4 regions of the Pantoea sp. X-Soil-TKNS-1207 genome follow, and region 3 is predicted to be linked to each of the others. Evidence: riboswitches for the same ligand, from Rfam matches in the RefSeq annotation. Region 3 holds a riboswitch; each other region holds the start of a gene.
What was found. A riboswitch is a leader RNA that binds a small molecule or an ion and turns the genes downstream of it on or off. The one in region 3 is predicted to bind thiamine pyrophosphate.
Positions count from the first base shown of each region.

Region 1: linked by a shared signal. The riboswitch ahead of thiC (phosphomethylpyrimidine synthase ThiC) and the one ahead of AC6I8V_RS22960 (FAD-dependent oxidoreductase) in region 3 are both predicted to bind thiamine pyrophosphate.
Region 2: linked by a shared signal. The riboswitch ahead of AC6I8V_RS24445 (LuxE/PaaK family acyltransferase) and the one ahead of AC6I8V_RS22960 (FAD-dependent oxidoreductase) in region 3 are both predicted to bind thiamine pyrophosphate.
Region 4: linked by a shared signal. The riboswitch ahead of thiB (thiamine ABC transporter substrate binding subunit) and the one ahead of AC6I8V_RS22960 (FAD-dependent oxidoreductase) in region 3 are both predicted to bind thiamine pyrophosphate.

Region 1 covers NZ_AP035958.1:273,354-280,621, reverse strand. Annotated here, with positions in the region: gene hupA (nucleoid-associated protein HU-alpha) at 1-195, opposite strand, end outside; gene AC6I8V_RS01230 (YjaG family protein) at 384-974, opposite strand; gene nfi (deoxyribonuclease V) at 1,037-1,705, opposite strand; gene hemE (uroporphyrinogen decarboxylase) at 1,708-2,775, opposite strand; gene nudC (NAD(+) diphosphatase) at 2,815-3,588, opposite strand; gene rsd (sigma D regulator) at 3,677-4,183, shown strand; TPP riboswitch at 4,270-4,370, shown strand; gene thiC (phosphomethylpyrimidine synthase ThiC) at 4,450-6,375, shown strand; gene thiE (thiamine phosphate synthase) at 6,372-7,019, shown strand.
Region 2 covers NZ_AP035960.1:255,248-262,515, reverse strand. Annotated here, with positions in the region: gene AC6I8V_RS24455 (SDR family oxidoreductase) at 1-590, opposite strand, end outside; gene AC6I8V_RS24450 (acyl-CoA reductase) at 615-2,063, opposite strand; gene AC6I8V_RS24445 (LuxE/PaaK family acyltransferase) at 2,060-3,142, opposite strand; TPP riboswitch at 3,242-3,368, opposite strand; gene AC6I8V_RS24440 (Rpn family recombination-promoting nuclease/putative transposase) at 3,500-4,414, shown strand; gene AC6I8V_RS24435 (NAD(P)-dependent oxidoreductase) at 4,479-5,330, opposite strand; gene AC6I8V_RS24430 (MFS transporter) at 5,350-6,558, opposite strand; gene AC6I8V_RS24425 (TetR/AcrR family transcriptional regulator) at 6,760-7,268, shown strand, end outside.
Region 3 covers NZ_AP035959.1:611,030-618,297, reverse strand. Annotated here, with positions in the region: gene AC6I8V_RS22985 (ABC transporter permease) at 1-346, shown strand, start outside; gene AC6I8V_RS22980 (ROK family protein) at 343-1,296, shown strand; gene AC6I8V_RS22975 (LysR family transcriptional regulator) at 1,483-2,361, opposite strand; gene AC6I8V_RS22970 (pirin family protein) at 2,485-3,210, shown strand; gene iolG (inositol 2-dehydrogenase) at 3,274-4,272, opposite strand; TPP riboswitch at 4,497-4,616, shown strand; gene AC6I8V_RS22960 (FAD-dependent oxidoreductase) at 4,745-5,689, shown strand; gene thiS (sulfur carrier protein ThiS) at 5,673-5,870, shown strand; gene AC6I8V_RS22950 (thiazole synthase) at 5,874-6,632, shown strand; gene AC6I8V_RS22945 (HesA/MoeB/ThiF family protein) at 6,644-7,268, shown strand, end outside.
Region 4 covers NZ_AP035958.1:767,836-775,103, reverse strand. Annotated here, with positions in the region: gene leuC (3-isopropylmalate dehydratase large subunit) at 1-1,257, shown strand, start outside; gene leuD (3-isopropylmalate dehydratase small subunit) at 1,261-1,866, shown strand; gene AC6I8V_RS03450 (MFS transporter) at 1,948-3,126, opposite strand; gene sgrR (HTH-type transcriptional regulator SgrR) at 3,382-5,043, shown strand; TPP riboswitch at 5,079-5,176, shown strand; gene thiB (thiamine ABC transporter substrate binding subunit) at 5,224-6,210, shown strand; gene thiP (thiamine/thiamine pyrophosphate ABC transporter permease ThiP) at 6,186-7,268, shown strand, end outside.

The DNA.
Region 1 (7,268 bases), on a different replicon from region 3:
AGTCTGCGGGTTGCGACCGGTACGCTCAGCGCGGTGGTTCACTTTAAAAGTACCAAAACCAACCAGTTGTACAGCATCACCATCTTTCAGAGACTCAGTGATCGCAGCCAGGGTAGATTCCAGCGCAGCTTTAGCCTGGGTTTTTGACAGGTCCGCTTTCTCTGCGATCACATCAATCAGTTGAGTCTTGTTCATAAGTTATCCTTAAAGTGTATTTATCGCTTGCTAAGCAACGAGTGCGAGGGAAAAGCCATATTCTGGCACTCTTCAGCCTGCACGCACCGATAGCCACAATTTTCAGCCCCCCAAATGTAGACCAGACAGGGGGCTGATGTGAAGCCTCCAGGCGCGCTAATTCGGGCCTGAAGTCACGTTTTCTCGCCTTATTGCTGAAAATTTATACCGATGTTACTGATTCCCGCTTCTCGCAGGTCAGAACGTAGCCCTTTGATCAGCTCCAGGTCACGCTCCTCAGACTCTGCCAGCAGGCGGAAAATTTCCCACTGCATATCCCATTCGTCAATAATCGCCTGGTTTTCGCGCAGCTCGTCATCGCTCATTTCGCGTCCAGCCTGGGTCATTTCGAGGATCGCTACGGTGGTGATCGAGGTACGGCTCACTTCGATGGCGTGTTCCAGCGTCTCGCCGCTCAGCTGGGCATGAAGCACTTCACTTAATGCTACGCAGGCATCAATCGCCGGATGCACGCCATAGATGTCAAAATCATCCCCGTCAGGGATGGCCGCTTCCAGTTTCTCCAGCTGACTGTCGAAATTGATTTTGGCGTCTTTGACCGTCAGGCTTTCCCAGACGAGATCGAGCATACGGCGGTAGAGTTGCGGATCAGCGAATTCGGTCTGCTGACAGAAGGCCCAATAGTTAGGGAACATACGTTCACACAAACAGGCCATAAAGGTGACGTGCTGCCAGCTTTCCAGCTTCGCCAGACGTAAATGGACGGGATTCTGTAACATCAAACTTACTCTCAATAATTTAGCTGGCGGCAGTGTACCGCAAAAGCTGCGCGCAAACAGCGTCAACGCGCATTTTGCCTGCGCAGAAAGGCCGGACGACCGGAAGCAACCGCATCCGCCCAGCGTGTCGGCTCCGGTAAACGATAGCCCGCCATACAATTTTCCACCCACTGCAAGGCGCTATCGGCGCTAACGCGATGGCCGGTGGAGACAAATAACGGATTACAACGCGCCTTGCTGCGCCAGACCCAGCCAAGCTGCTCGTTCTTATCCAGCAGCGGCTGGCGGCTGCCAGGCGCCTCACCCAGCTCGGCAAATTTCCCGCACAGACGGCGCTTCGCCACCCCGATGGTGGGTACATCCACCAGCAGGCCAAAATGCGCCGCCACCCCGAGCCGACGCGGATGCGCGATACCGTGGCCATCGACAAATAACAGATCGGGCTGATGATGGAGTTGCTGCCAGGCGGCCAGCAGCGCGGGGACTTCGCGGAACGACAAAAATCCGGGGATATAAGGCATGGTGGTGCTGACGCGCGCAATCTGGTGCTCCACCAGCTGTAACGAGGGATATTCCAGAATCACCAGCGCGGCGCGTGTCACCTCGCCGCCCTGTTCAAAACCCACATCGGCACCGGCAATCAAACGCGGCGGCAGCACGTCAAAATCGTCCTGCCGCACCACGTCAGCTGCGCGCTGTTGCTGTTCCGTGCGTAGCGCCGCCAAATCCATGCTTAGCCCTGATGATAAGGGCGGGACAGACGATGCACCGCCTCAACAAAGGCCCCGGCGTGCTCAGGCGGAACATCCTGATGGATACCGTGACCGAGATTGAAGACATGGCCTTCGCCTGCGCCGAAACCTTCCAGGATCCCGGCAACTTCCTGTTCGATACGCGCCGGTGGCGCATACAGCATGGAAGGATCCATATTGCCCTGTAGCGCGACCTTGTGGCCAACGCGACGACGGGCATCGGCGATATCGGTGGTCCAGTCCAGACCCAGCGCATCACAACCGGTTTCCGCCATCGCTTCCAGCCACTGCCCACCACCCTTGGTGAACAGGGTAACTGGCACGCGGCGGCCTTCGTTTTCATGCAGCACGCTATCGACGATTTTGTGCATGTAGTAGAGCGAGAATTCGCGGTAGTCACGTCCGGTCAGCACGCCGCCCCAGGTGTCAAACACCATGATCGACTGCGCACCGGCTTTGATCTGCGCATTCAGGTAAAGGATCACGCTATCGGCGAGCTTATCCAGCAGCAGATGCAGCGTCTGCGGCTCGGCGTACATCATCTTTTTGATTTTGGTGAAGGCTTTGCTACTGCCGCCTTCCACCATATAGGTCGCCAGCGTCCACGGGCTACCGGAGAAGCCAATCAGCGGCACTTCGCCTTTCAGGTTATGCCGGATGGTGCGTACCGCATTCATCACATAACCCAGTTCCTGCTCCGGATCGGGCACCGGCAGTTTGTCGACATCGGCACGGCAGGTAATCGGGTGCGAGAAACGCGGGCCTTCGCCAGTTTCAAAGTAAAGCCCCAGCCCCATCGCATCGGGGATGGTGAGGATATCGCTGAAGAGGATGGCCGCGTCCAGCGCATAGCGGCGCAGCGGTTGCAACGTGACTTCGCACGCCAGCTCAGCATTTTTACACAGCGACATAAAGTCACCGGCTTCGGCACGGGTGGCTTTATATTCCGGCAGATAACGCCCGGCTTGTCGCATCATCCATACCGGGGTGATATCCACCGGCTGACGTAACAGGGCGCGCAGATAACGATCGTTCTTCAGTTCACTCATAATTGGCTCTCTTTCTTGCAGGGCGCCAGTGTAGCATTTTCACGTCGCGCTGGCGCGACACTGGGCAACGGTATCTTCAATCAAACGCCGCGCCACGGTGCCCGGCGGCGGTAGTAATGGCAGCGCATCGTAGTGATACCAGCCAGCGTCCAGCAGCTCCTTGCCATCATGTTGCAATTCGCCGCCTTCATAATCGGCCATAAACGCCATCATCAGCGAATGGGGAAACGGCCACGGCTGCGACGTCACATAACGCACGTTTTTAACCCGTACGTTGCTCTCCTCCATCACCTCACGCGCCACCGCCTGCTCAAGGGTTTCGCCCACTTCGACAAATCCGGCCAGCACGGTGTAGATGTTGTTGCGATGACGGGCATGGTTAGCCAGCAAAATTTCATCGCCGCGGCGAATCGCCACAATGATGCAGGGCGCGATTTGCGGGTAATAACGTTCACGACAGTGGCCGCACAGGCAGGCGAACTCACGTTTGCTCAGATGCATTTCATGGCCGCAATAGCCGCACCAGCGATGCGAACGGTAGAACTCCGCCAGCTGCACTCCCCTGCCGGCGAGCTGAAACAGGCCGACATCTTCGTCGATCAACTGGCGAACGGACGCCATGTTGTCGGGACGGTTCTCACGCACCAGCCAGACGCTCTCCCCCTGCCACTCGCCAATGACCATGCCGTTGCTGCCTGCCAGACCAAACTGCTGCGCGGTGCCGTGCGGCAATTCCCCCTGCGGCAGCCAAAGTTTTTGCTCATGGCTGACAATCCACCAGCCAGCGTCTACGCTTGAGATCTCACGTTGCATATAAATTGTCATCCTTAGCGTCAATTCGTACGCCGAAATGCTGATGTCAGGTTTGTTAATCAACAACTATACCCAAATGGAGCGACGTATGCTTAACCAGTTAGATAACCTGACCGAGCGTGTCGGTGGCGGTAATGAATTGGTCGATTCCTGGCTAAACGCGCGTCGTCAGTTACTGGTGACTTATTATCAGTTAATTGGCATGAAGCCGAAGAAAGACGCGATGAGCGCACTGGATGAACGGGCGCTGGATGCGTTTTGCCACAACCTGGTGGATTATCTTTCCTCCGGTCATTTCAGCGTTTATGAACATATTATCAGTGAGATGCAGGGCGACAGCCCGATGATTGCTGCCGCACAGCTTTATCCATCGCTGGAAGCCAATACCGAGCGACTGATGCAGCTGTACGATGGTCATTTACAGCAGGCGATCACCGACGATAACTGCACCCTGTTCCAGCAGGCCCTGTCTGAAGTGGGTGAAGTGCTGGAGTCGCGCTTTACGCTGGAAGACAAACTGGTGCATCTGGCATGGGACAATCAGCTGGCACATCCGCCGGTTGCCAATGAGAGCATCGTTGCCCGTCCGGCGTAAAACGGGCAATTGTAAAATACTTGTGATTCACGAAAAGCCCCTCTATGCTGAGCGGGCTTTATTGTTTTGCGGTTACAGCGTAAAACATGATCTTGTCGGAGTGCCCATCTGGGCTGAGACCGTTAATTCGGGATCCGCGGAACCTGATCAGGTTAGAACCTGCGAAGGGAACAAGAGTAAACATCATCAGCACGGTGCCCGCACCGCTTCTGTTACTCATTCCGGACTCCGGACAAGCAACTTCCATCATTTACAGGAAACTTGCTATGTCTGTTGCAAAAACCTCTCGTCGTGAACAGCGCGCCCAGGCGCAGGCGTTTATCGATTCCCTCCAGGGAACCGCGTTTCCCAATTCCCAACGCATCTGGATCACCGGCAATCGCCCTGATATTCGCGTACCGATGCGCGAAATCCAGCTCAGCCCAACCCTGATCGGCGGCAGCAAAGACCATCCGCAGTACGAAGAGAACGAAGCAGTCCCGGTGTATGACACCGCCGGTGCCTATGGCGATCCGGCAGCAACCATCGATGTACATCAGGGTCTGGAAAAACTGCGCGCGCACTGGATCGCCGAACGTGGCGACAGCGAAACCATCGACCAGCTCAGCTCCAGCTATACCCAGCAACGACTGGCGGATGAAGGACTGGATCACCTGCGTTTTGAACATTTGCCCCAGCCGCGCCGCGCCAAAGCCGGGCGTCGCGTTACCCAGCTGCACTACGCGCGTCAGGGCATCATCACGCCGGAGATGGAATTTATCGCGCTGCGTGAAAACATGGGCCGTGAGCGCATCCGCGGCGAAGTGCTGCTGCAACAGCATCCCGGTCACAGCTTTGGCGCGCATCTGCCGGAAAATATCACCGCGGAATTTGTTCGCGAGGAGGTCGCCGCGGGTCGCGCCATCATCCCGTCCAACATCAACCATCCTGAATCTGAGCCGATGATCATTGGCCGTAACTTTCTGGTGAAGGTGAATGCCAATATCGGCAACTCCGCCGTCAGTTCCTCGATTGAAGAGGAGGTGGAAAAGCTGGTGTGGTCGACCCGCTGGGGTGCCGATACCGTGATGGATCTCTCGACCGGACGCTATATCCATGAAACGCGCGAATGGATTTTGCGTAACAGCCCGGTGCCGATTGGCACCGTACCGATTTACCAGGCGCTGGAGAAGGTGAATGGCGTCGCCGAAGACCTCAACTGGGAAATCTTCCGTGATACCTTGCTGGAGCAGGCGGAACAGGGCGTGGATTACTTCACCATTCACGCCGGTGTGCTGCTGCGCTACGTACCGATGACGGCAAAGCGCCTGACCGGCATTGTGTCGCGCGGCGGCTCGATTATGGCGAAGTGGTGCCTGTCGCATCATCAGGAAAGTTTTCTCTACCTGCACTTCCGTGAGATCTGCGAGATCTGCGCCGCCTATGATGTGGCGCTGTCGCTGGGCGATGGTCTGCGTCCGGGTTCCATCCAGGATGCCAACGATGAAGCGCAGTTTGCGGAACTGCATACGCTGGGCGAGCTGACGAAAATCGCCTGGGAATATGACGTGCAGGTGATGATTGAAGGTCCGGGCCATGTGCCGATGCAGATGATTCGCCGCAATATGACTGAACAGCTGGAGCATTGCCACGAAGCCCCTTTTTATACCCTCGGACCGCTCACCACCGATATCGCGCCCGGCTACGACCATTTCACCTCCGGCATTGGTGCCGCGATGATTGGCTGGTTCGGCTGCGCGATGCTGTGTTATGTCACACCGAAGGAGCATCTGGGTCTGCCGAATAAGGAAGATGTCAAACAGGGGCTGATTACCTACAAAATCGCCGCCCATGCCGCCGATCTGGCCAAAGGCCATCCTGGCGCGCAGATCCGCGATAACGCGATGTCGAAAGCGCGTTTTGAGTTTCGCTGGGAAGATCAGTTCAATCTGGCGCTGGACCCGCACACCGCCCGCGCCTATCACGATGAAACCTTACCGCAGGAGTCGGGCAAAGTGGCGCATTTCTGCTCCATGTGCGGCCCGAAATTCTGTTCAATGAAAATCACCCAGGAAGTGCGCGAATATGCTGCCCGCCAGCAGGCGGAAGCCCAGCCGATTGAAATTGGCATGGCGCAAATGTCGGACGCCTTCCGCAGTCGTGGCGGCGAGCTTTATCACGCCCCCGATGCCCTTAAAGAGGAAAATGTATGACCGCCCCATTCCCCAGTACCGCTCCGCGTTTAGGCCTTTATCCGGTGGTGGATAGCGTTGAGTGGATTGCCCGTCTGCTGGAGGCGGGCGTACGCACCATCCAGCTGCGGATTAAAGATTGCCAGGATGAAGAGGTAGAGGATGCTGTCCGTACCGCTATCACGCTGGGCAAACAGTATCACGCCCGACTTTTTATCAATGATTACTGGCGGCTGGCGATCCGTTATAACGCTTACGGTGTGCATCTTGGACAGGAGGATCTGGATGTTGCCGATCTCAACGCCATTCGCGAGGCAGGATTACGTCTTGGCCTGTCGACCCATGACGACGCCGAACTGGATCGCGCGCTGGCGCTGCGTCCTTCCTATATCGCGCTGGGACATATTTTCCCGACGCAAACTAAAGATATGCCATCTGAGCCGCAAGGCATTACCGAACTGAAGCGCCATCTGGCGCGCCTGCAAGGTATTTCGACGGTCGCGATTGGCGGGATTTCGCTGGCGCGCGCGCCCGAGGTGCTGGCAACCGGCGTGGGCAGCATTGCGGTGGTGAGCGCCATCACCCAGGCAGCGGACTGGCTGGCGGCGACGCGTGAGCTGATGGATCTGGTGGGAACCGGAACCGAGCACACAACAACCGTGTAAATCGATGTTGCCCGGTTAACTATGCTGGAACCCAGCGCGCAGCCGGGCGATAGGTGGGCTGGTGTCTTTTGCCCGCGGCGCTAAAGTGCTTCCTGCCCGCTGTCGCTTGCAGCGCGCCAGGGCCGTCCCCTCCTCTGTCGGCCCTGCCTTTCCCGGCAATACAATAAGTTACATCGTTCAGATAGGGTGCAATTCTTTACGCGGCTTATCCATTAATCCTGGTCGGCATCAATGCCGACCCTACAGAAA
Region 2 (7,268 bases), on a different replicon from region 3:
GTAGGATAGACCAGCCCTGGCGCCACGCAGTTGACACGAATGCCGAGCGGCCCCAGCTCGGTGGCCAGCGTGCGGCTGAAACCCATCAGGGCAGCTTTCGCCGTTACGTAATCATGGTAGGGAACCGAAGGACGGGCAACCAGATCGCTGCTCAGATTGACGATGCTCCCGCGTGCGCGTGCGCGCATCAACGGCAACGCCGCCTGGCATACATGATATGCGGCCCTGACGGAACCCTCGAACTGGCTCTGGTAGCCTGCCCAGGGCGTTTCCCAGAAACGCAGGCGGTTATCGGTATCGAAGACGTAGGGGGAAAATGCGTTGTTGATCACCGCATCGAGGCGGCCCGTCGCGTCGACAATGCGCGCCATCATCTGCGCAACCTGTTCTTCCGAGGTCACATCGGCAGCCAGCGCCAGTGCCTCGCCGCCCAGCGCCCGGCAGTCATCCACCACCGCTGCCGCTGCGGTGGCGCTTTGCCGATAATTCACGACGACAAAGGCCCCTTCTGCGGCAAAGGCGCGGGCAATCGCTGCGCCAATGCCCCGACTCGCACCGGTGACGAGAATGGTACGTTCTCTGAACTTCATTAAAACACCTCCTGGGGGGGATAGTCAGTCTGCATAGGGGGCAAACCCCTCGGCAGCCGCTTCCGCCGCCTGTTCAATTCCGGTTATGGTGACGAGATCGAGCAGGCTGAAACGGCCATCATGATGCCAGCCCGCTTCAGGCGACGTCATTTCACCCAACGCGGCAATGCGCGTGACGCCAGCCTGGCCCAGCAGGACGGAGAGGCGAAACAGTTCTTCCGGCGCTGCGGCCACGCCCGCCGTCTGGAGAAAATCACGCTGCGGCGCAACCAGCGCAACGGCGTCGTCCAGGGTGTCGACCGGGACAATTTTCAGGGTGCGTCCCAGCGCTGCGGGAGACAACGCTTCCGGCTCCGCGACGCACACCACCGCCCAGCCGTCAGCCGGGTCGCCAAACAGCGTAGCGTCACCGGCCAGCGCGCGCATCTCTTCGCCATTGCGCCAGGCGGCGAGGCTATTCATCTCCGCCATCGACAGCGGACGACGGGGATGGCGATGCGCCAGGGCGCTAAGTTCATGGGCAAGATAGGCGGCGAATTCGTCGGGTGAGACCTTGCCGCCACGTTCCACAAACACCATCTGGGGTGAATAGCAACCGGCCTGGTCGTAACGCATCACGTCAAATGCCACCCGGCGGGCCAGCGCCGCGCCCTTGCGGCTATCCAGCGCCATCCGTGACACCATGCCGAAGCTGATTTTGTGGCCGTGGGGCAGAAAACGTGTGGTCACCGGCAGACGCTGTTGAATGGCGGCCAGCGTACGATTCCCGCCATAGGCGAGCACCACATCGGCCTGGCTGAACCAGTTGTTCTCTGCCTCGGCATCGCCGCCCTTCCACCACACCACGGCGAGGCATTCACCGAGTTGCGGATCGATCTCTGCCAGCAGCTGAGCGAACCAGCCCGCCATCAGCGGCTCGCTCCCCGGCAGTTTGCCCAGGGTCCCGGCTTTGACTAGCAGGCCGCAAATCAGGCTCCAGAGCGGCAGACCCGGCACATTGCCGGCCCAGATATGCAGCAGCAGCTCCGGGCCGAAAGCCCTGGCGAAACCACCGCTGGGCCGTGGCTGGAAATCATCAAGGATCTGCGGATCGGCGAAATCTTCTGACAAAAAGCGCTTCAGCTGGGGCTGGCGGAAGGTTTTGAGGTAGCCGGTCAGGCCGAGCCGGACCATCTCGGCATCGTAGCCGGTGACGATCGGCAACAGCCGCTCAGCCCGGATACGCAGCGGATGGCGGCGATCGAGCAGTCGCGCCACCGCCTCGTCAATGATGGCGATGATACGCGCTACGCTCAGCGTGCGCAGATAAGCGCGGGCATTGGTACGGATACGCGCGGCCAGCCCGGCGATCTGATCAGCATTTAATTCCGGTACAGCGACGACGAGGCTCTCCCCCCGGTGGCTAAAGTTCAGTTCGCGCCACTGCACCTCGCTGGCGGCGAGGCCCGGCAGATAGCCGGCGACCTCTTTCACCGTTTCGCCTGCGCAGCGCTGAGAAATTCATCCATCGCCAGCGAGCAGCCTTTCGCATCGGCACCGGCAACCCGACCCAGCAGCTGGAAGCCGCCGGGAACTGCGACGCCGGCATCTTCCGTCAGCATCGCGGCAACCGGGTTGAAATGGGCCAGATCGTGATGGACCAGCACTCCGAGGGTGCCATCGGGCACGTCATCGCCGGTAAGCGGATTGACCACCCTGGTGCGGATCCAGTGAGGCCCGGATTTAACCGGCGGGTAAACGGCGTTGCCCGAGTCATAAAACTGCGTGCTGAGTTCGGTCATCCCGTACATGTTGATGCAGTCCGTAGGCGGGACGCCAAACGCCTCTGTCAGCGCGGGGTAAAATTCCTTTGCCCCGATCTCGCGCGACTGGCCTTTAAATCCCCCGGTATCCAGCAGGCGGCTGCCCTGCGGCAGGGTGAAACGACGTCCCTGACGCTGCATTTCATCAAGCAAATGGACAAAGCTGTAGCTCGCGCCCAGCAGCGCATAGGGTTCTCCGCTGGCCTCCGCCCGTTCAAGCGCGGCGAACACCCGCGCTATATCGAGGCCGTCAGCGCCAATCATCACCTCGCTGCCGGGCAGGCCAAATTCCTGCATCGCCAGCGCGAGATAATGTGCCAGCGATGAGTTCGGCATGGCCGCCTTATCAGGGAACAGGATGCCCATGCGGATCCGCTCTCGCCCCGCCATAAAGCGCTGACGGAAATTCAGGATCATCGACCGATCGTAGACGGCCAGCGTGGGATGGTAGCTGCATCCCCTGCGGGTTCCGGTTGTGCCGCTGGTCATAAACACATGCGGGATCTCTTCCACCGGGCGGCAGCTCAGGGTCAGATCTTTAAAGGCAGAGAGGGGAACGGCGGGAATTTTTCGCCAGGTTTTTACCGTCAGCGGCGTGCGTCCGCGCTGGATCGCAAAACGGCGATAGAAGGGATTGTGTTCGAATTGATACGCGAAGATAGCCAGTGCCAGCCGGTTGAAATCGTCGTCTGTGGTCTCTGCGCGCTGAAGGAATTCCAGCAATGCTGCGATAATTGCCGCTTCGGTCATGTCCGTGTCCATCTTTGCGATTGCAAATACTCTCAGGCAACGCCTTAAGAGCGCGATCTGTCCGCTGAAAAGCACAAAGATGGAAAAAAGGGCGTGTGGTCACCCCATGTCCCGCATCCCTACGCCGGTATTAGCCGGATCAGGTTCGGAGGGTCACTACGTTGCCCGGACACCATTCAGGCAGGTAGAATCTCAGCCCCCTAGCAGGGCACCCCTTGGAACAAGCCGCAGTCTAGGACGTTGCCAGACAGGGTGTCAAGCACCCTTCTTTCCCCAAATTGTTAGCGCCTTCACCCACTTCGGCCCTGCCGCAGTGGTAGAATTTTCGCGATGGAATAATGACAGCGGGACATCAGGATGATGAAAAAAAGCACGCCTACACCGCATGATACGGTGTTTAAGACCTTCCTCTCACACCCGCATACCGCGCGGGATTTTATGATGCTGCACCTGCCACCGGCGCTGCTGGATATCTGCGATCTGTCAACGCTGAAGCTGGAATCGGGCAGCTTTGTCGAAGATGATCTGCGCCCCTATTACAGCGATGTGCTTTACTCGCTCAGAACCGGACGCGGCGACGGCTATATTCATGTGCTGATCGAGCATCAAAGTTCACCGGACAAACATATGGCGTTTCGACTGATGCGCTATGCGATTGCCGCGATGCAGCAGCATCTGGATGCCGGACATAAAAAGCTGCCGTTAGTGATACCGGTGTTGTTTTATCAGGGAAAACGCAGCCCTTACCCCTACCCGGTTAACTGGCTGGAGCTGTTTAGCGAACCAGAATTGGCCGCAGGGCTATACAGTGATGATTTTCCGCTGGTTGACATCACGGTGATACCCGACGATGAAATCATGCAGCATCGCAGTATGGCCGCCCTGACCCTGTTGCAGAAGCATATCCGCCATCGCAACCTGGCAGAACTGGTTGAACAGCTGGCGTTGCTGATGCTGAACGAATTTATGACCGGACAGCAAATGCGCGGGCTGGTAAACTACATGCTACAGGTAGGCGAAACGCCCGATGCAGAAACCTTTATTCGCGAACTGGCGCGACGCGTACCCCAGCATGAGGACGAACTTATGACTATCGCACAGCAACTTGAGCAGAAAGGTATCGAGAAAGGCCTTCAGCAAGGTAAACAGCTTGGTGCGCTTGAGACCAGACTCGAGATCGCCCGGACTCTGCTCGACAACGGTCAGGACTGGATGTCAGTGATGAGAATGACAGGCCTGTCTGAGAGCGACATGGAAAAAATCAGGCACTGAACGGTGAATCATTTCTGATGAAGGTGCACTGACCATGACCGTCAGTGCAGCTTCCCTGCAAATGTTAACCGACGGTCCGCAGCGTATAATCCGCCATAATGGACCAATCCTTATCCCCGCCTCCCGCAGCAACCGCTTCGCTCATTTGCTGATGAACGGCCTTCAGCACCGGCAGGCTGGCGTGCAACGCAGAAGCAGCCTCGGTTGCCAGCCGCAAATCTTTTAAGCCCAGCGTTGCCCTGAATCCAGGTTCATACACTTCATGGATCAGATTGCGCGAATAGACCTGATAGGTCCGGCTGCCAAATAAGGTATTAAGAATTAAATCAAAGAATTTTTCACGTTCCAGTCCGTTGGCCTCGGTCAGTACCACCGCCTCGGCCATCGCCTCAATCGCCATGGTGATCATCATATTGCAGGCAATCTTGGACGCATAAGCAGTAGGGGGAAACGCCCCCATATCCCAGATACGTTTGCTGATGGCCTCCAGCACCGGCCTCGCTTTTGCCATTGCCTCTGGCGCGCCTGCCGCGAGGATATTCAGTGCGCCCTGGGCAGCCACATCGGGACGTCCCAGCACTGGCGCCGCCACCAGCGCGATGTCAGCAGCGCGGTGCGCTTCCACTAACGTTTGCGCAAAAGCGACGGAGATCGTTGAACTAATGATATGGACCAAACCCGGCCGGGCCTGCTTCAGCAGCCCCGTATCAAGCAATACCTGCTGAATCGCAGCATCGTCAGCCAGCATGGTCAATGCCACATCGGCTTGTAACGCCTGCGCGGCGGTTTCCACCCTGCAAACCCCCTCGACCTGCACGCCTGACCGGCTCCATGCCTGGACGGTATGCCCGGCTAAAGCCAGATTGCGCGCAATTTCTCGGCCCATTGCACCCAGGCCAATAATGCCAATATTCATAAAAAATCCTCACAAAGCGTTAATGACGTGCACCCGGTTTAAAACCCTGTTTGCTGGCGCGCCAGCTGATAAAAAGCGCGGCCATCAGCAGAAGAAACAGCACCGGTGGAAAGGTCTGGGTGCCGCCGTTATCCAGCAGAATTCCTCCGGTAACGCCTGCGGCCGCAATCGCACCATTCCAGGCCACAACATTCATCGACAGCGCAATATCCGCCCCCTCGCCTGCGGTATCTGCCAGCGCTGTCTGCAACAAAGTCGCGGCGCCGCCAAACGATAATCCCCAGAGGGCCACACCCGCATAAATCACCGCCGGGACCTGTGCCAGCCAGACGAACAGTAAGGAGACAGCGGCAAAGGCTGCCAGGCTCATCAGCACGCTGAGACGCAGGTGATGATCAATCAGACGACCAATGACCCAGATCGCCAGCAGCGCAGCGAGGCCAAAGACCAGCAACACCCTATCCACCTGGGCGCCCAGCCCGGCTGCGGAAACGAAAGGCGCGATGTAGGTATAGAGAATGTTGTGCGCCAGCATCCAGCTGATAACCACACCGAGCACCGGGCGTACGCCGGGGGTGGTGAACACGCGATGCAGGGGCAACCGCTGATGGCTGGCCTGTCCGGGGTAATCAGGTACTTTAGCCAGCACCCATGCGATCAGCACCAGCGCCAGTAACGAGACCACGGCAAATGCGCTGCGCCAGCCGATGGCCGCGCCCAGCCAGGTTCCCAGCGGAACGCCCAGTGATAAGGCGATCGGGGTGCCGATCATGGCTATCGCCATCGCTTTCCCCTGCTGATGAACCGCGACCATGCGCCGCGCATAGCCCGCGAGCAGGCTCCAGGCTAATCCTGCGGCGACACCGGCCAGGAAGCGCGCCGCGAGGGTTAACCCGTAGTGTGTCGAGAAGGCTGTGACTGAGTTGAAGATGAGAAAACCCACAATGGTTAATAACAGCACGTTCCTGCGCCGCCATCCCTGCGTGGCTATCGTCAGAGGAATCGCCGCCAGCAGTGACCCCAGCGCATAGGCAGTCACCAGCTGCCCCGCCAACGCATTGGAGATCGCCAGCCCTGCCGCCATTTGTGGTAACAGCCCGGCAGGCAGCGTCTCGGTGATAATGCAGATAAAACCGGTCATCGCCAGCGCCAGCAGGGCTGCGACGGGGAGTGGCGGGTGCGTGATCTCTGCTTTTTGCTGATCGTTAAGAGCAAGTTGCTTAGTCATCAATCCTGGAAACCTTATATACATACCGATTGGTATATATTGATGGGTAAAAAATTATCCCTGGCAAAAACTGACAGAGGGGAGCAGTGCGTTACGGTATATGTACTGATCGATACACTAGTTAGCAGGCAAACTTTTGTCAACGACTTATATATCGTTTAGTATATTAAGCCGGATTCTGAGAAATAAGCGGAGCAACGCATGGCGACCATGGGACGACCGAGAACCTTTGATCGGGACAAAGCGATCGAGGATGCAATGTATCTTTTCTGGCAGCATGGTTATGAATCAACCTCGCTCAGCCAGTTAAAAGCGGGCATCAGCAACGGCATTTCCGCCCCCAGCTTTTATGCCGCCTTTGGTTCCAAAGAAGCGCTATTTCGCGAATGTGTCCGGCGTTACCTGTCAACCTATGGGCAGGTCACGGAGTTTCTGTGGGATACCAGCCTGCCTGCGCGTTATGCCATCGAAACCACATTGCGCCATTCCGCCATGATGCAGTGTGAATCCGGCCATCCGAAAGGCTGTATGGTTGGCTTAGGGGTGATGAGTGCACCCTCGGCAGAACATGCCGCCATCGCTGAGCCGCTGGCGCGTGCGCGCGACCGGACACGCGCGGGCATCGCCAGCAATATTCAGCGCGGCATTGACACTGGCGAGCTAAGCGAGAAGACCGACAGCAAAGCCCTGACGGCGGCGTTTGATGCTTT
Region 3 (7,268 bases):
GCTGGGGCTGAAAAATATGGAGTACATCGAAGCGGCGCATATGCTGGGGGTGCGTTATCCGCGCATCATTACCCACTATATTTTGCGTAATTCGATCGGACCGCTGATTGTGCAATCCACCCTGACCGCCGGGGCGGTGGTGCTGTCCGCCGCCAGTCTGTCGTTCCTTGGGCTGGGGGTACAACCGCCGATGCCGGAGTGGGGCACCATGATGAGCGACGGTCGCAACTTTCTCGGACTGAATATTTACGTGTCGCTTTTCCCTGGTCTGGCGATTCTGATTACCGTGCTCGGCTGCAACGTGCTGGGTGACGGTTTGCGCGATGTAATGGATAAGCGTCTATGAATAACAAGCAACATGCGGTGATTTGTTTCGATTTAGGCGGTTCTTTTATCAAACTGGCGGCGGCCCGGCAGGACGGCGAACTGACGCTGCTGGGGCAGGAAAAAATCCCCGCCGCCTCCTGGCCGGCCTTCACGCAGGTCATCCGCGCGATGATTGACCAGCATCAGCAGCATTTCAGCGATGCCAGCCCGGTGGCGATCTCCACCGCCGGGATCGTGGCGCCGGATAGCGGCGAAATGTTTGCCAGCAATATTCCGGCGTTTCATCAGCGCAATCTTGCGCAGGAACTGGGCGCCATTCTGCAACGTCAGGTGATTGTGCATAACGATGCCGACTGCTTCACCCTGGCGGAAGCGCTGGCCGGGGCGGGCAAAGGTCACAAGGTGGTGTTCGGCGCGATCCTCGGCTCTGGTGTCGGCGGTGGGCTGGTGGCGGATGGCCGTATTATTACCGGGCAAAATGGCTTAACCGGCGAGTGGGGCCACGGCCCGATTACCCTGACCGAGGTTGAGATCGATGGCAAGTGGCAGCGACTGCCGCGCCCGCTCTGTCCGTGCGGACAGCGGGGGTGCCTGGACAGCTACGGCGGCGCGCGCGGGATGGAGAATCTGCATCGCACGCTGCATGGCGAGTCGGCCACCAGCCTCGACATTATCGCGCGCTGGCAAGCTCAGGAGGCGCTGGCCGGGAAAACTATCGCGGCGTGGTTGCAGTTGGTGGCGCAGCCGCTGGCTTATTGCATCAATATCACTGGCGCATCGGTGGTGGTGGTGGGCGGTGGGCTGGCATCGGTTACGCCGCTGATTGCTGAGCTGGATCGCGCGGTGCAAAGTTATGTCTTACGCCGCCGTTCGCAGCCGCTGGTGGTGCCGGGCAGGTTTGCGCATCATGGCGGGATGATGGGGGCGGCGTTGCTGGCGCGTCAGCGTCTGGTTACCGTAGCCGGTTAGCGATGTAGTTGGGAGGATGAGGTGATTAACGATGACGCCACCGGTCACAGCGCGATAAAAAATGATGTGCCTGCCGATAGGAAAACTGCGGGTATCGGCACGCACTTCTTCGCGAACAATACCTAACTGAGGCGACATCTCCAGTGTCGTCATCGTCAACTGTAGCTGTAACGTATTCTACTAAAGTCATGAAGCCAGCTTCTGCTGCAAAAATGCCATAAACACCCGATTGACCTCGCTGCGCTGGCGATGCTGCGGATAAAGCGCATTCAGGCTCAGCGAGGAGGGATGCCAGTCGTCAAGTACGGTGAGCAGATCGCCGCTGGCGATGGCCGGGGCGACGATAAATTCCGGCAGCAGGATCAGCCCCAGCCCGGCAACCGCGGCATCGCGCAGCATCTCACCGTTGTTACTGACCATCGGTCCCTGCACGTTGATCACTTCACGCTTCTCACCCTGAAACAGCTCCCAGCCGGTCTGGCTTTCACGTCCGTAACGCAGGCAGGCGTGGTTGAGCAAATCATCCGGCTTACGTGGCGCATCCGCTCCCTGTAGATAACGCGGGCTGGCGCAGATCACGCGACGAAACTCTCCCAGTTTTTTGGCAATCAGGGTTGAGTCGGGCAGGGTACCGATACGGATCGCCATATCAAAGCCTTCGCCAATCATATCCACATAGCGATCCGCCAGTTCCACCTGGAACTGCAATGCCGGATGGATGCTGAGGAATTCGGCAATAAACGGCGAAAGGTGGCTGATGCCAAACGACATCGGCACGCTAAGACGAAAGCTGCCCTGCAACACCTGACGACGCCCCGATACCGCCAGCTCCACTTCCTGCACGTCATCCAGGATGCGCTGCGCGTGCCGGGCAAACACCTGCCCGTTATCGGTCACCGACAGTTTGCGCGTGTTGCGGTTAAGCAGGGTTGCGCCGAGTGACTCTTCCAGCGCGGCAATACGACGGCTGACATATTGCTTGGAAAGCAGCAGCTGCTCGGCGGCAGCGGTGAAGTTGCCTGCTTTAATCACGGCAACATAAATGCGGAGATCGTCTATCTGCATATTGTCCACTTCCTGGTGACAGTCATTGTCAATGCAACACATTGTTGGGCATTTCAGTTTACGTATACTGAATCACATCAGGAAGCGAAATCGTCTTCCACCCACAAATTCGAGGAGCAGACCATGATTGAACAACGCCTGTCAGCACAACGCGGTTTAGGTGACCACGGCTGGTTGCATTCACGCCACACCTTTTCTTTCGCCAACTACTGGGACCCGAAACAAACCGGTTTCTCTGATTTGCTGGTGATTAACGATGACCAGGTCGCACCGGGTCGTGGTTTTGGTGCGCATCCGCACAGCAACATGGAGATCATCTCCTACGTTCTGGAAGGCGCGCTGGAGCATAAAGATTCCATGGGTACCGGTTCGGTGATTGTCCCTGGCGATGTGCAGCTGATGAGTGCCGGTAGCGGCGTCACGCACAGCGAGTTTAACCACTCGAAAGCGGACAACGTCCACTTCCTGCAAATCTGGATCGTGCCTGCCGAACGCGGTACGCAGCCGGGATATCAGCAGGTATCGGTAGCGGAAAGCGACAAACGCGGTCAGCTGCGTCTGATTGTTTCGCCGCAGGGTGATGAGGGTTCGCTGAGCGTGCGTCAGGACATCCGTATCTATGCCGGACTGTTTGACGGTGCAGAGCAGCAGACCTTCGCGCTGGATGCCGACCGTTATGCCTACATCCATGTGGCTCGCGGCAGCATTGAAGTGAATGGCGTGGTGTTTAACGAAGGTGACGGTGCGCGCGTACGTAACGAAACCGCGCTGCAATTCGCCAACGGCAAAGACGCGGAAGTGCTGGTGTTTGACCTGCGCCCGCTGGAAGTGAACCATCCGCAGCGTTAAAACATAAAAGGGAGGCCTGAGCGCCTCCCTTATTCTTTTCGCCGTTATATTCCCGGCAAAGCGTTACAACAGCGACGCAGGCGCTACCGGTTTGCCGGTCTTCAGCGACGTCAGCGCCGCATCCGCCAGCAGCAACGCCTGCAATCCATCATTCCCGCCGGGATACTCGCCTTCCCCTTTCGCCAGCGCTTCCACAAATGTCGCCAGTTCATTGCGATAGGCTTCGGCGTAGCGTTGCAGGAAGAAATGCTGCGGCTTCTGCGCCACGACGCCGGACGCCACCGATTTCACCAGCTGACTCTCCAGCTGATTGGTCACCGCCAGCATCCCTTCGCTGCCGTGGACCTCAATGCGCTGATCGTAGCCGTAACTGGCTCGGCGGCTATTGGTGATCACCGCCATTTTGCCGCTGGCGCAGGTCAGGGTGACCACTGCGGTATCGACATCGCCCAGCGCTTTGATCTGGGGATCGACCAGCGCCGAGGCTGAGGCGTACACCGTCACCGGTTCTTCATCCAGCAGCCAGCGCGCCATATCGAAATCGTGAATGGTCATATCACGGAACAGCCCGCCGGAGACTTTGACATACTCAGCCGGGGGCGCACCCGGATCGCGCGAGCTGATGGTGACCAGTTCGGTGCTGCCAATCTCCCCGGCCCGCAGGCAGGCCTGCAAATGCGCCATGCTCGGATCAAAGCGGCGGTTAAACCCAATCATCAGCGGCACCCCGGCGGCGCGCACCGTGGCGAGGCAACGCTGCACGCGTTCCAGGCTGAGATCGACCGGCTTTTCACAGAAGATGGCTTTCTTCGCCTGTGCGGCGGCTTCAATCAAATCGGCATGGGTATTGGTGGCGCTGCAAATCGCCACCAGGTCGATGCTACTATCCGCGAGGATGGTGTCGAGATCGGCGACGGCGGCACCGTATTTCTCTGCCAGCGCGCTGGCGGCGGAGGCATTCACATCCATCACATACGTCAGACGGCACTGCGGATGTGCGGCGATATTGCCTGCGTGGATCTGACCAATACGACCGGCACCTAATAAAGCGACATTCAGCATGGGGGAGTTCCTCTGAGGGTAATAAGGCAGTGGCGCTATTAATCGATTCTGGCGGGCTTTAAGTCAAAACAAAGCCCCTGCGACAGTGCAAATTAATGAGGTTGATCACAGGGTTTTTCGCGCTGCAAGCGATCAGAACTGCGCTGCTGGGGTCGCACCGTTTTTCCTATTTCGCCTGATTATGATGCCCTGCGCTTGACGAAGCCTGGCTGCTGCAATACAAATAGACGCGTCGGGGGAGTCTCGCCCAAGAGACTGAGAGGCTAATAGCGCACTGCGCGGCTTAGCGACCCTTTGAACCTGACCCAGTTGATACTGGCGTAGGAAGACTGACAGTCGGCTTTTTTGGCTGTCTGGCGCAGGGACGTTTTTCCGTCGCGCGCGTCATTTCCCTTCTCCTGTATCCGGGTCTCAGTGCGAAAAACTGAGAGGCCGATGTGAATTTCCCCATTTCTATTCCGGAACACCCGCTATGAGCCGCTGGACGGTACTCGGCGGCGGTGTCGCGGGTCTGTGCGTGGCCACGTTACTGGCGGAACGCGGTGAACAAGCTGAGCTGATTGTTGATGAGTCGCGCCCGCCCGCTTCGTGGTTTGCGGGCGGGATGCTTGCGCCCTGGTGCGAGGCGGAAAGTGCGCCCCCGGCGGTGATCGAGCTTGGACAGCACTCCGCCGCCTGGTGGCAGCAGCGCGTGAGCAGCGTCGAACATCAGGGCACGCTGGTGGTGGCGCCCCCGCGCGACGGCCAGGAGCTGAACCGCTTTGCGCGTATGACCGAACAACATCAATGGATCGATCCCGCTGAACTGGAACCGGCGCTGGCCGGACGCTTTGCCCGCGGCCTGTACTTTGCACGCGAAGCCCATCTCGATCCGCGCCTGGCGCTGGGCGAAATGCGCGAGAAATTGCAGCAGCGCGGCGTCGCGATCCACAGCGGGAAAGCCAGCGGTCGGGTGATTGATTGTCGCGGCATCCACGCCGCGCCTGCGTTGCCGCGTCTGCGTGCGGTGCGCGGTGAAATGCTGATCCTGCAAAGCAATGACGTGCAGTTCTCCCGGCCGATTCGTCTGCTGCACCCGCGTTTTCCCTGCTATCTGGTGCCGCGTCGCGGCGGCCATTTTATGCTCGGCGCCACCATGGTGGAGAGCCATGACGCCAGCCCGATCAGCGCGCGCGCCATGATGGAGCTGCTGAGCGCCGCTTATGCCATCCATCCGGCGCTGGCTGAAGCGCGCATCATCGAAAGCGCCAGCGGTTTACGCCCGGCTTATCCGGCCAATCTGCCGGAAATCCACTATCAGGACGGCACCTTTTATCTGAATGGCATGTATCGCCACGGTTTCCTGTTGGCTCCGCTGATGGCGGAACAGCTGATGCAGCGCCTGTCCGAGGAACATCTTCATGAATATTCAGCTTAACGGCCGTCTGGTCTCGACTGAGGCCCGCACCCTGAGCGAACTGCTGCGCGAGCAGCAGATTGACGCCGCCTGCGTGGCGACGGCATTGAACGGCATGTTCGTGCCAAAAGCGCAGTACGACAGCCAGCCGCTCGAAGAGGGTTGCCAGCTGGAAGTGTTATCACCGATGCAGGGAGGCTAAACGATGTTTTACGGCTTTGAACCCCAATCACGTTTCTTACTTGGCACGGCGGGCTATCCGTCGCCGGCGATTTTGCAGCAGGCGATTGCTGCCTCGGGCAGTGAGATCATCACCGTCAGCCTGCGGCGCGAAGGGGCCGCCGGTGCGGCGTTTCGTGAGCTGCTGAGCCAGCTGGATCTGCGCGTGCTGCCAAATACCGCAGGCTGCCACACGGTGCAGGAAGCGGTCACCACCGCCTACATGGCGCGCGAACTGTTTAACACGCCGTGGATCAAGCTGGAGGTGATCGGCCATGCCGATACGCTGCAACCCGATCCCTTCGCGCTGGTGGAAGCGGCGCGCATCCTGTGTGCCGATGGCTTCCAGGTATTTCCCTACACCACGGAAGATCTGATCGTCGGTGAAAAATTGCTGGAAGCGGGCTGCGAAGTGCTGATGCCGTGGGGCGCGCCTATTGGTTCCGGCCAGGGGCTGCGCAATATCGATGGTCTGCGGGCGATGCGTGCCTGGTTTAGCGACATCCCACTGATTATTGATGCCGGGATTGGCGCACCCTCGCAGGCAGCGCAGGCGATGGAGCTGGGTTTCGACGCCATCCTGCTGAATACCGCAGTGGCGAAAGCGGGCGATCCGGTGCGCATGGCCGGGGCGTTCCGCCAGGCGATCGACGCCGGAAAAGCCGCGCGCGACGGTGGCTTAATGGAAAAACGCGATATGGCGGTGGCATCAACGCCAATCTTTGGCCTGGCGAATTTTTCCTGAGGAGAACAACCATGGATCGCTATCAACGTCAGACGATGTTGCCGGAGATAGGGGAGCTGGGCCAGCAGCGCCTGGCGCAGGCGCGGGTGCTGGTCGTCGGTGCGGGCGGGCTTGGCTCCACGCTGCTGCCGCTGCTGGTGGGGGCGGGCGTCGGCTTTCTCCGCCTTTACGACGACGATGAAGTGGCGCTGCATAATCTGCATCGCCAGACGCTGTTTGACATGCAGGATGTGGCGCAGTCGAAAGTCGCCAGCGCGCAGCGCGCGTTGCAGCGGCGTAACCCGCAGGTCGCCATTGAAGCGCGGCACCAGCCGCTTACCGCCAGCAATGTGCAGCAGGCACTGCACGGCATCGATTTGGTGATCGATGCGGCGGATAACTTTGCTGTGACTTATCAATTGTCGGACGCCTGCCACCCGGCGGGGATACCGCTGATTAGCGCCTCGGTGCTGGGGCGTCAGGGATATGTTGGCGGGTTCTGCGGTCCGGCGCCAAGCTATCGCGCGGTGTTTCCGCGTTTGCCCGGCTCGGCAGCCAACTGCAACACCGCCGGGGTGATGGGACCGGCGGTGGCGGTGCTTGGGGCGATGCAGGCGCAGATGGCGCTGAGCGTATTGATCGGCCTCGACCCTTCGC
Region 4 (7,268 bases), on a different replicon from region 3:
CGTCAGCCGTCGAAGACCTTCGCAACCATGGACCACAACGTCTCAACCCAGACCAAAGACATCAACGCGTCTGGCGAGATGGCGCGTATTCAGATGCAGGAGTTGATCAAGAACTGTGCTGAGTTCGGTATCCAGCTGTATGACCTGAACCACCCGTTCCAGGGCATCGTTCACGTTATTGGCCCTGAGCAGGGTATGACCCTGCCGGGCATGACGATTGTCTGTGGAGACTCACACACCGCCACCCACGGTGCGTTTGGCTCGCTGGCATTCGGTATCGGTACCTCTGAAGTTGAACATGTGTTTGCCACCCAGACCCTGAAGCAGGGCCGTGCCAAAACCATGAAGATTGAAGTGCTGGGCGCAGCAGCGCCGGGCATCACGGCAAAAGATATCGTGCTGGCGATTATCGGCAAAACCGGCAGCGCCGGTGGCACCGGGCACGTAGTGGAATTCTGTGGCCCGGCGATTGAAGCGCTGAGCATGGAAGGCCGCATGACGCTGTGTAACATGGCAATTGAAATGGGTGCCAAAGCGGGCCTGGTTGCGCCGGACGACACCACCTTCAATTATCTGAAAGACAAACAGTTTGCCCCTAAAGGCGAGCAGTGGGATCAGGCCGTAGCCTACTGGCGCACGCTGAAATCCGACAGCGACGCGAAATTCGATACCGTGGTGACGCTGGATGCCGCCGATATCGCGCCGCAGGTGACCTGGGGCACCAACCCAGGCCAGGTGATGGCGGTTGATCAGGCTATCCCGAACCCGGCGTCCTTCGCCGATCCGGTGGAGCGCGCCTCTGCCGAGAAAGCGCTGGCCTATATGGATTTGCAGCCGGGCATCAAGCTGACCGAAGTGGCGATCGATAAAGTCTTTATCGGCTCCTGCACCAACTCACGTATCGAAGATCTGCGCGCTGCGGCAGCCATTGCCAAAGGCCGCCATGTTGCGCCGGGCGTGGTCGCGATGGTGGTGCCGGGTTCAGGCCCGGTGAAAGCGCAGGCCGAGGCGGAAGGTCTGGATAAGATTTTCCTCGAAGCCGGATTCGAATGGCGTCTGCCAGGTTGCTCAATGTGTCTGGCGATGAACAACGACCGCCTGAACCCTGGTGAGCGCTGCGCATCAACCAGTAACCGTAACTTTGAAGGTCGCCAGGGCCGTGGTGGACGTACCCACCTGGTCAGCCCGGCGATGGCCGCTGCGGCGGCGATCACTGGCCGTTTTGCCGATATTCGTGAACTGACTCAGGGGGCTTAAGCCATGGCGAAGAAATTTACCCAGCACACCGGGATTGTCACTCCGCTGGATGCAGCGAATGTTGATACCGATGCCATCATTCCGAAGCAGTTCCTGCAAAAAGTGACGCGTACCGGGTTTGGTGCGCATCTGTTCCACGACTGGCGTTTCGATGATGATGCCGGCACCGTGCCGACCGCCAGCTTTGTGCTGAACCGCCCGGAATATAAAGGCACCAGCATTCTGCTGGCGCGTGAAAACTTTGGTTGCGGCTCCTCCCGTGAGCACGCGCCCTGGGCGCTGACCGATTACGGTTTCCAGGTCGTAATTGCGCCGAGCTTCGCAGACATTTTCTATGGCAACAGCTTTAACAACCAGCTGCTGCCGGTGAAACTGAGCGATGAGGAAGTGGATGAGATGTTTAAGCTGGTAGCCAGCCAGCCGGGCGTCAGCTTTACCGTCGATCTGGAAGCGCAGACCGTCACCGCCGGTGGCAAAAGCTACAGCTTTGAAATCGACAGCTTCCGCCGCCACTGCATGATCAATGGCCTTGATAGCATCGGCCTGACGCTGCAACACGAAGCGTCAATCGCCAGCTATGAGACCAACCAGCCCGCGTTTTTACGTTAAAACCCGCGCGATTAATCGCGCCGCTACAGGTACGCAGTGGCCCGTAGCGGCGCAATTTATTGCGCGCAGTCTTAAGTTGCCTTAGACATCCCGCACCCGCGACGACATCACCAGCGCCAGCACCGCCAGCCCTAACGCCAGCCAGTACACCGCCTCATGCCCGAAACGCTCGCTGAGCGTACCCTGAATCACCCCCGCCACAATCATGCCGGTGGAGATGGAAGTGGTAAACATGGTGGTTGCCGCGCCGGCACGCCCCGGCATCAAATCCTGAAACCACAGCATCCCAATCCCGGCGATGATGCCGATAAACGCCGCATTAAACAGTTGCAACACCATCAGCGCGGTGCGCGAGTGGAACAGCCCCAGACCGAGATAAAACAGGATGGCGGCCACCAGCGCCAGCAACATCAGGCGGCGCTTGCCGAAGCGGCGGGCGTAATGCCCGGCCAGCAGCATCACCGGAATCTCCAGCCCGGCGGCGGTCCCCATCAGCAGACCCGCCAGCTTTTCCGGCAGGCCGAGGGTGGTGCTGATATACAACGGCATATCAATGATATACATAACGTTGCAGGTCCACATAATCACCGACGCGATAAACAGCAGCCGGACCTGGCTATCTTTCCACGGACTGAGCTGCGTCAGCACCTGCTCCGGCGAGGCCGCTACCCGCGGCACCGAGGGCAAGGTGCGCCAGATCAGCAGCATACTGAGCAGAAAAATCACCGCCGCAACCACAAACAACGTTACAAAGCCGTAGTTCAGCGCCAGCGCGAACGACAGCGGCGGGCCGATCACCCACGCCAGCGACAGCTGCGCGCGCATCACCGAGCTGAACATCACCACTTCACGCGCCGACTGGTCGGCATACTCGCGCGCCAGAGCAAAAATCTGCGGAATCGACACGCTCGCCAGCGCCGACAGCAGCACGCCGAGGGTAATCAGCGTCAGGTAGTGGCGATTGAAGGCGAACAGCAGCGCATTGAATACCGCCATCAGGCAGCAAAACAGGATCAGCTTACGGCGGTCGCCCTGGTTGTCGGAGCGTTTCGCCACCAGCAGGCTGATAACGATGCCGGCGATGGCATTGACGGTAAAAAAGATGCCGACCCAGAACGGACGCGCCTGCACCTCGCGCGTCAGAAACAGGCTGAGCGTCGGGGCCTGTAGCGCACCGGCCACACCCATCATAAAAGAGACAGCCATAAAGGCCAGGTAAACCGGGTTGGCGCGGCGTTGACGCGTTAACAGCGATTTCATACTGAAATCCCTTTGCGGATGAAAGCGGACAACAAAAAAGAGGGTAGAAGATTTCACAGCAAAACGAAAAAAGCCAGCAGAGAAAACACTGCTGGCGGGGAAATTGCACCCTACTCAGAAAAGGTTCCACGTCGGCGGAACCGCTGGCAGAGCGCCATTCATGACTGAATGCCTCCCGCTCTTCCATTACCCTCCACTATGCCTCTAATATGAGGCAGGAAAAACAGAGCGATTACGAGAAGGAGTTCCCCTTTTATGTCCTCTTCACGGCTGCAACAGCAATTTATCCGCTTGTGGCAAAACTGTCAGGGCCAGGATCAGGAAACCACGCTGAACGAACTGGCGGAGTTGCTGCACTGCTCGCGCCGCCATATGCGCAACCTGCTGAATGCGATGCAGGAGGCGGGCTGGTTAATCTGGCAGGCGGAGGCCGGGCGCGGCAAGCGTTCCCTGCTCAGCTTCTGCTACACCGGCCTGGCGCTCCAGCAGCAGCGCGCCGAAGATCTGCTGGAGCAGGATCGTATCGATCAGCTGGTGCAGCTGGTCGGCGATAAAAATCAGGTGCGGCAAATGATCGCTGCCCATCTGGGCCGCAGCTTCCGTCAGGGCAAACATATTCTGCGCGTACTTTATTACCGTCCGCTGCCCAATCTGCTGCCCGGCTCCCCTCTGCGGCGTTCGGAAACCCATCTGGCGCGACAAATCTTCAGCGGCCTGACGCGGGTAAATGAGGAAAAGGGGGAAATCGAACCCGATATCGCCCACCACTGGCAACAAACCTCGCCGCTGCACTGGCGCTTCTTCCTGCGCCCGGCAATTCGTTTTCATCACGGTCGCGAGCTGGAGATGGCCGACGTGATCAGCACGCTGGAGCGCGTGCGCAGCCAGCCGTTGTTTTCCCATATCACCGCGCTGCACTCCTCCGCTCCCTGGACGCTGGATATCCAGCTCAGCCAGCCCGACAACTGGCTACCCTGGCTGCTCGGCAGCGTCAGCGCCATGATCCTGCCGCGTGAATGGCAAACCCTGCGCGACTTCGCCCGCCAGCCTATCGGCACCGGTCCATACAGCGTGGTACGCAACCAGCAAAGCCAGCTGAAGATCGCCGCCTTCGATGACTACTTCGGCTATCGCGCGCTGATCGACGATGTGTCGATCTGGGTGCTGCCGGAAATCAGCGACGAACTGGTGTATGCCGGGGTGAAGCTGCAAGGGGAAACCGCCGATGAGAAATCGGAGGAGAGTCGGCTGGAGGAAGGATGTTACTTCCTGCTGTATGACCAGCGTTCAGAAAAAGGCCGCGACGCCCATTTCCGCCGCTGGGTCAGCTATCTGTTCAACCCCATCGCGTTGCTGAGTCACGCAGGCGTCGGCTATCAACGCTACTGGTTCCCGGCCTATGGCCTGCTGCCGCGCTGGCACCATCGCCGCGACCTGACCTCGGTCAGCAAACCGGAAAACCTGAAGCAGCTCACCATCAGCTGGTACAGCCATCATGTGGAGCACGAAGGCATCGCCAACGCGCTGCGCCCCCTGCTGGCGCAACAGGGCGTCGAGCTGATCACCCGCGAACTGAGCTATGAAGAGTGGTTTAACGGCGAGGGCGAGAGCGATATCTGGCTGGGCAGCGTCAACTTCACCCTGCCGCTGGATTACTCGTTATTCGCCCAACTCTACGAACTGCCGCTGATGCACCACTGTATCCCGATCGACTGGGAAGAGGCGGCGGCTCGCTGGCGCGAAAAGACGCTGCCCCTTGCCGAATGGAGTAAGCAGCTGGTGGATAGCGATAACCTGCATCCGCTGTTCCATCACTGGTTATTACTGGAAGGTCAGCGCAGTATGCGCGGCGTGCGAATGAACACCCTCGGCTGGTTTGATTTTAAATCCGCCTGGTTTGCGCCACCGGAGCTGTGAACCTTTCACCCTGACCCGGAAATGTCTAGAATGAGCCGTTCTCAACGGGGTGCCCGGCGTTATAGGGGCTGAGAGAGACCCGTCGAACCTGATCCGGCTAATACCGGCGTAGGGATTTGAGATGCCTCACTGCTCAGATCCTTTGCGACTCAACCTTATCTTCTCCTCAAGGAGCGCAAAGTGTTAAACAAAGTTCTGCCCGTGCTGTTGCTGGTCTCCGCCCCGGTGCTTGCCGCCAAACCCGTGCTTACCGTCTACACCTACGACTCCTTCTCCGCTGACTGGGGTCCTGGTCCGGCGGTGAAAAAAGCCTTTGAAGCGCAGTGCGGCTGCGAACTGAAATACGTGGCGCTGGAAGATGGTGTGTCGCTGCTGAATCGCGTACGGATGGAAGGCAAAAACAGCAAAGCGGATATCGTGCTGGGCCTCGACAACAACCTGGTGCAGGCTGCGGAAAAAACCGGCCTGTTCGCCAAAAGCCCGGTTGATACCCAGGCGCTGCAACTGCCGGGCGGCTGGCACAACGACACCTTTATTCCGTTCGACTACGGCTACTTCGCCTTCGTCTACGATAAAAACAAGCTGAAGAACCCGCCGAAAAGCCTGAAAGAACTGGTCGAAAGCCCGGAAAAATGGCGCGTTATCTATGAAGATCCGCGCACCAGCACGCCGGGCCTTGGCCTGCTGCTGTGGATGCAAAAGGTCTATGGCGATAAGTCAGCGGATGCCTGGCAGAAGCTGGCGCAGAAAACCGTCACCGTCACCAAGGGCTGGAGCGAAGCCTATGGCCTGTTTCTGAAAGGGGAAAGCGATCTGGTGCTGAGCTACACCACCTCTCCGGCGTATCACATCATTGAAGAGAAGAAAGATAACTACGCCGCGGCGCCGTTCAGCGAAGGCCATTATTTGCAGGTCGAAGTGGCGGCCCAGCTCGCCAGCAGCAAGCAACCGCAGCTGGCGCAGCAGTTTATGCAATTTATGGTCTCCCCGGCTTTCCAGCAGACCATCCCGACCGGCAACTGGATGTATCCGGTGATTAAGAGCGACCTGCCTGCGGGATATCAGGCATTGAACGTGCCGCAAACCGCGCTGCAATATAGCCCGGCCGAGGTGGCCGAACATAGCAAAGCCTGGATCAGTGCATGGCAACGCGCCGTCAGCCGTTAATCCCCGGCTGGCTGTTACCCGGCAGCTTCACCGCGCTGTTGCTGTGCGCGGTGGCGCTGCTGGCTTTTGGCGCCTTGCTGATGTCAGCGCCGATTGGCGACTGGCGCAGCCTGCTTGCCGACAGCTATCTGCACCATGTGCTGGCCTTCTCTTTCTGGCAGGCGTGGCTGTCGGCGCTGCTCTCGGTGCTGCCCGCGATCCCGCTGGCACGCGCGCTGTACCGGCGGCGTTTTCCCGGTCGTAACCTGCTGCTGCGCCTGTGCGCCATGACGCTGGTGTTACCGGTGCTGGTGGCGGTCTTCGGCCTGCTGAGCGTGTATGGCCGCACCGGTTGGCTGGCGCAGTTGTGCGCCATGCTGGGGATCAACTATCACTTCTCGCCCTATGGCTTGCACGGCATTCTGCTGGCGCATGTGTTTTTCAATCTGCCGCTGGCGACACGGATGTTATTGCAGGCGCTGGAAAGCATTCCGGGCGAGCAACGCCAGCTGGCGGCCCAGCTCGGTTTACGCGGCTGGAATCTGTTCCGCCTGCTGGAGTGGCCGTGGCTGCGGCGGCAGATTCTGCCCACCGCGGCGCTGATTTTTATGCTGTGCTTTGCCAGTTTCGCCACCGTGCTGGCACTGGGCGGCGGCCCGCAGGCCACCACGCTGGAGCTGGCGATTTATCAGGCGCTGAACTTTGATTACGATCCTGGCCGCGCGGCGCTGCTGGCGTTGCTCCAGCTGGGTTGCTGCCTGCTGCTGGTGCTGCTAAGCCAGCGCTTCAGCAAGGCGATTCCGGCGGGCAGCCAGCAAATACGCGGCTGGCGCGACCCGCAGGATGGCTGGCGGGCGCGCCTCAGCGATACGCTGTTGATTGGCCTGGCGTTATTGCTGTTGCTGCCGCCGCTGCTGGCGGTAGTGGCGGATGGGCTGCGGGGCGGCGTGGCCGGGGCGCTGCAACAACCGGCCCTGTGGCAGGCCACCCTGACGTCGCTGCGCATTGCCATCGGCGCAGGCGTGCTGTGCGTGGTGCTGACGATGATGCTGCTATGGAGCAGTCGCGAACTGCGCCAG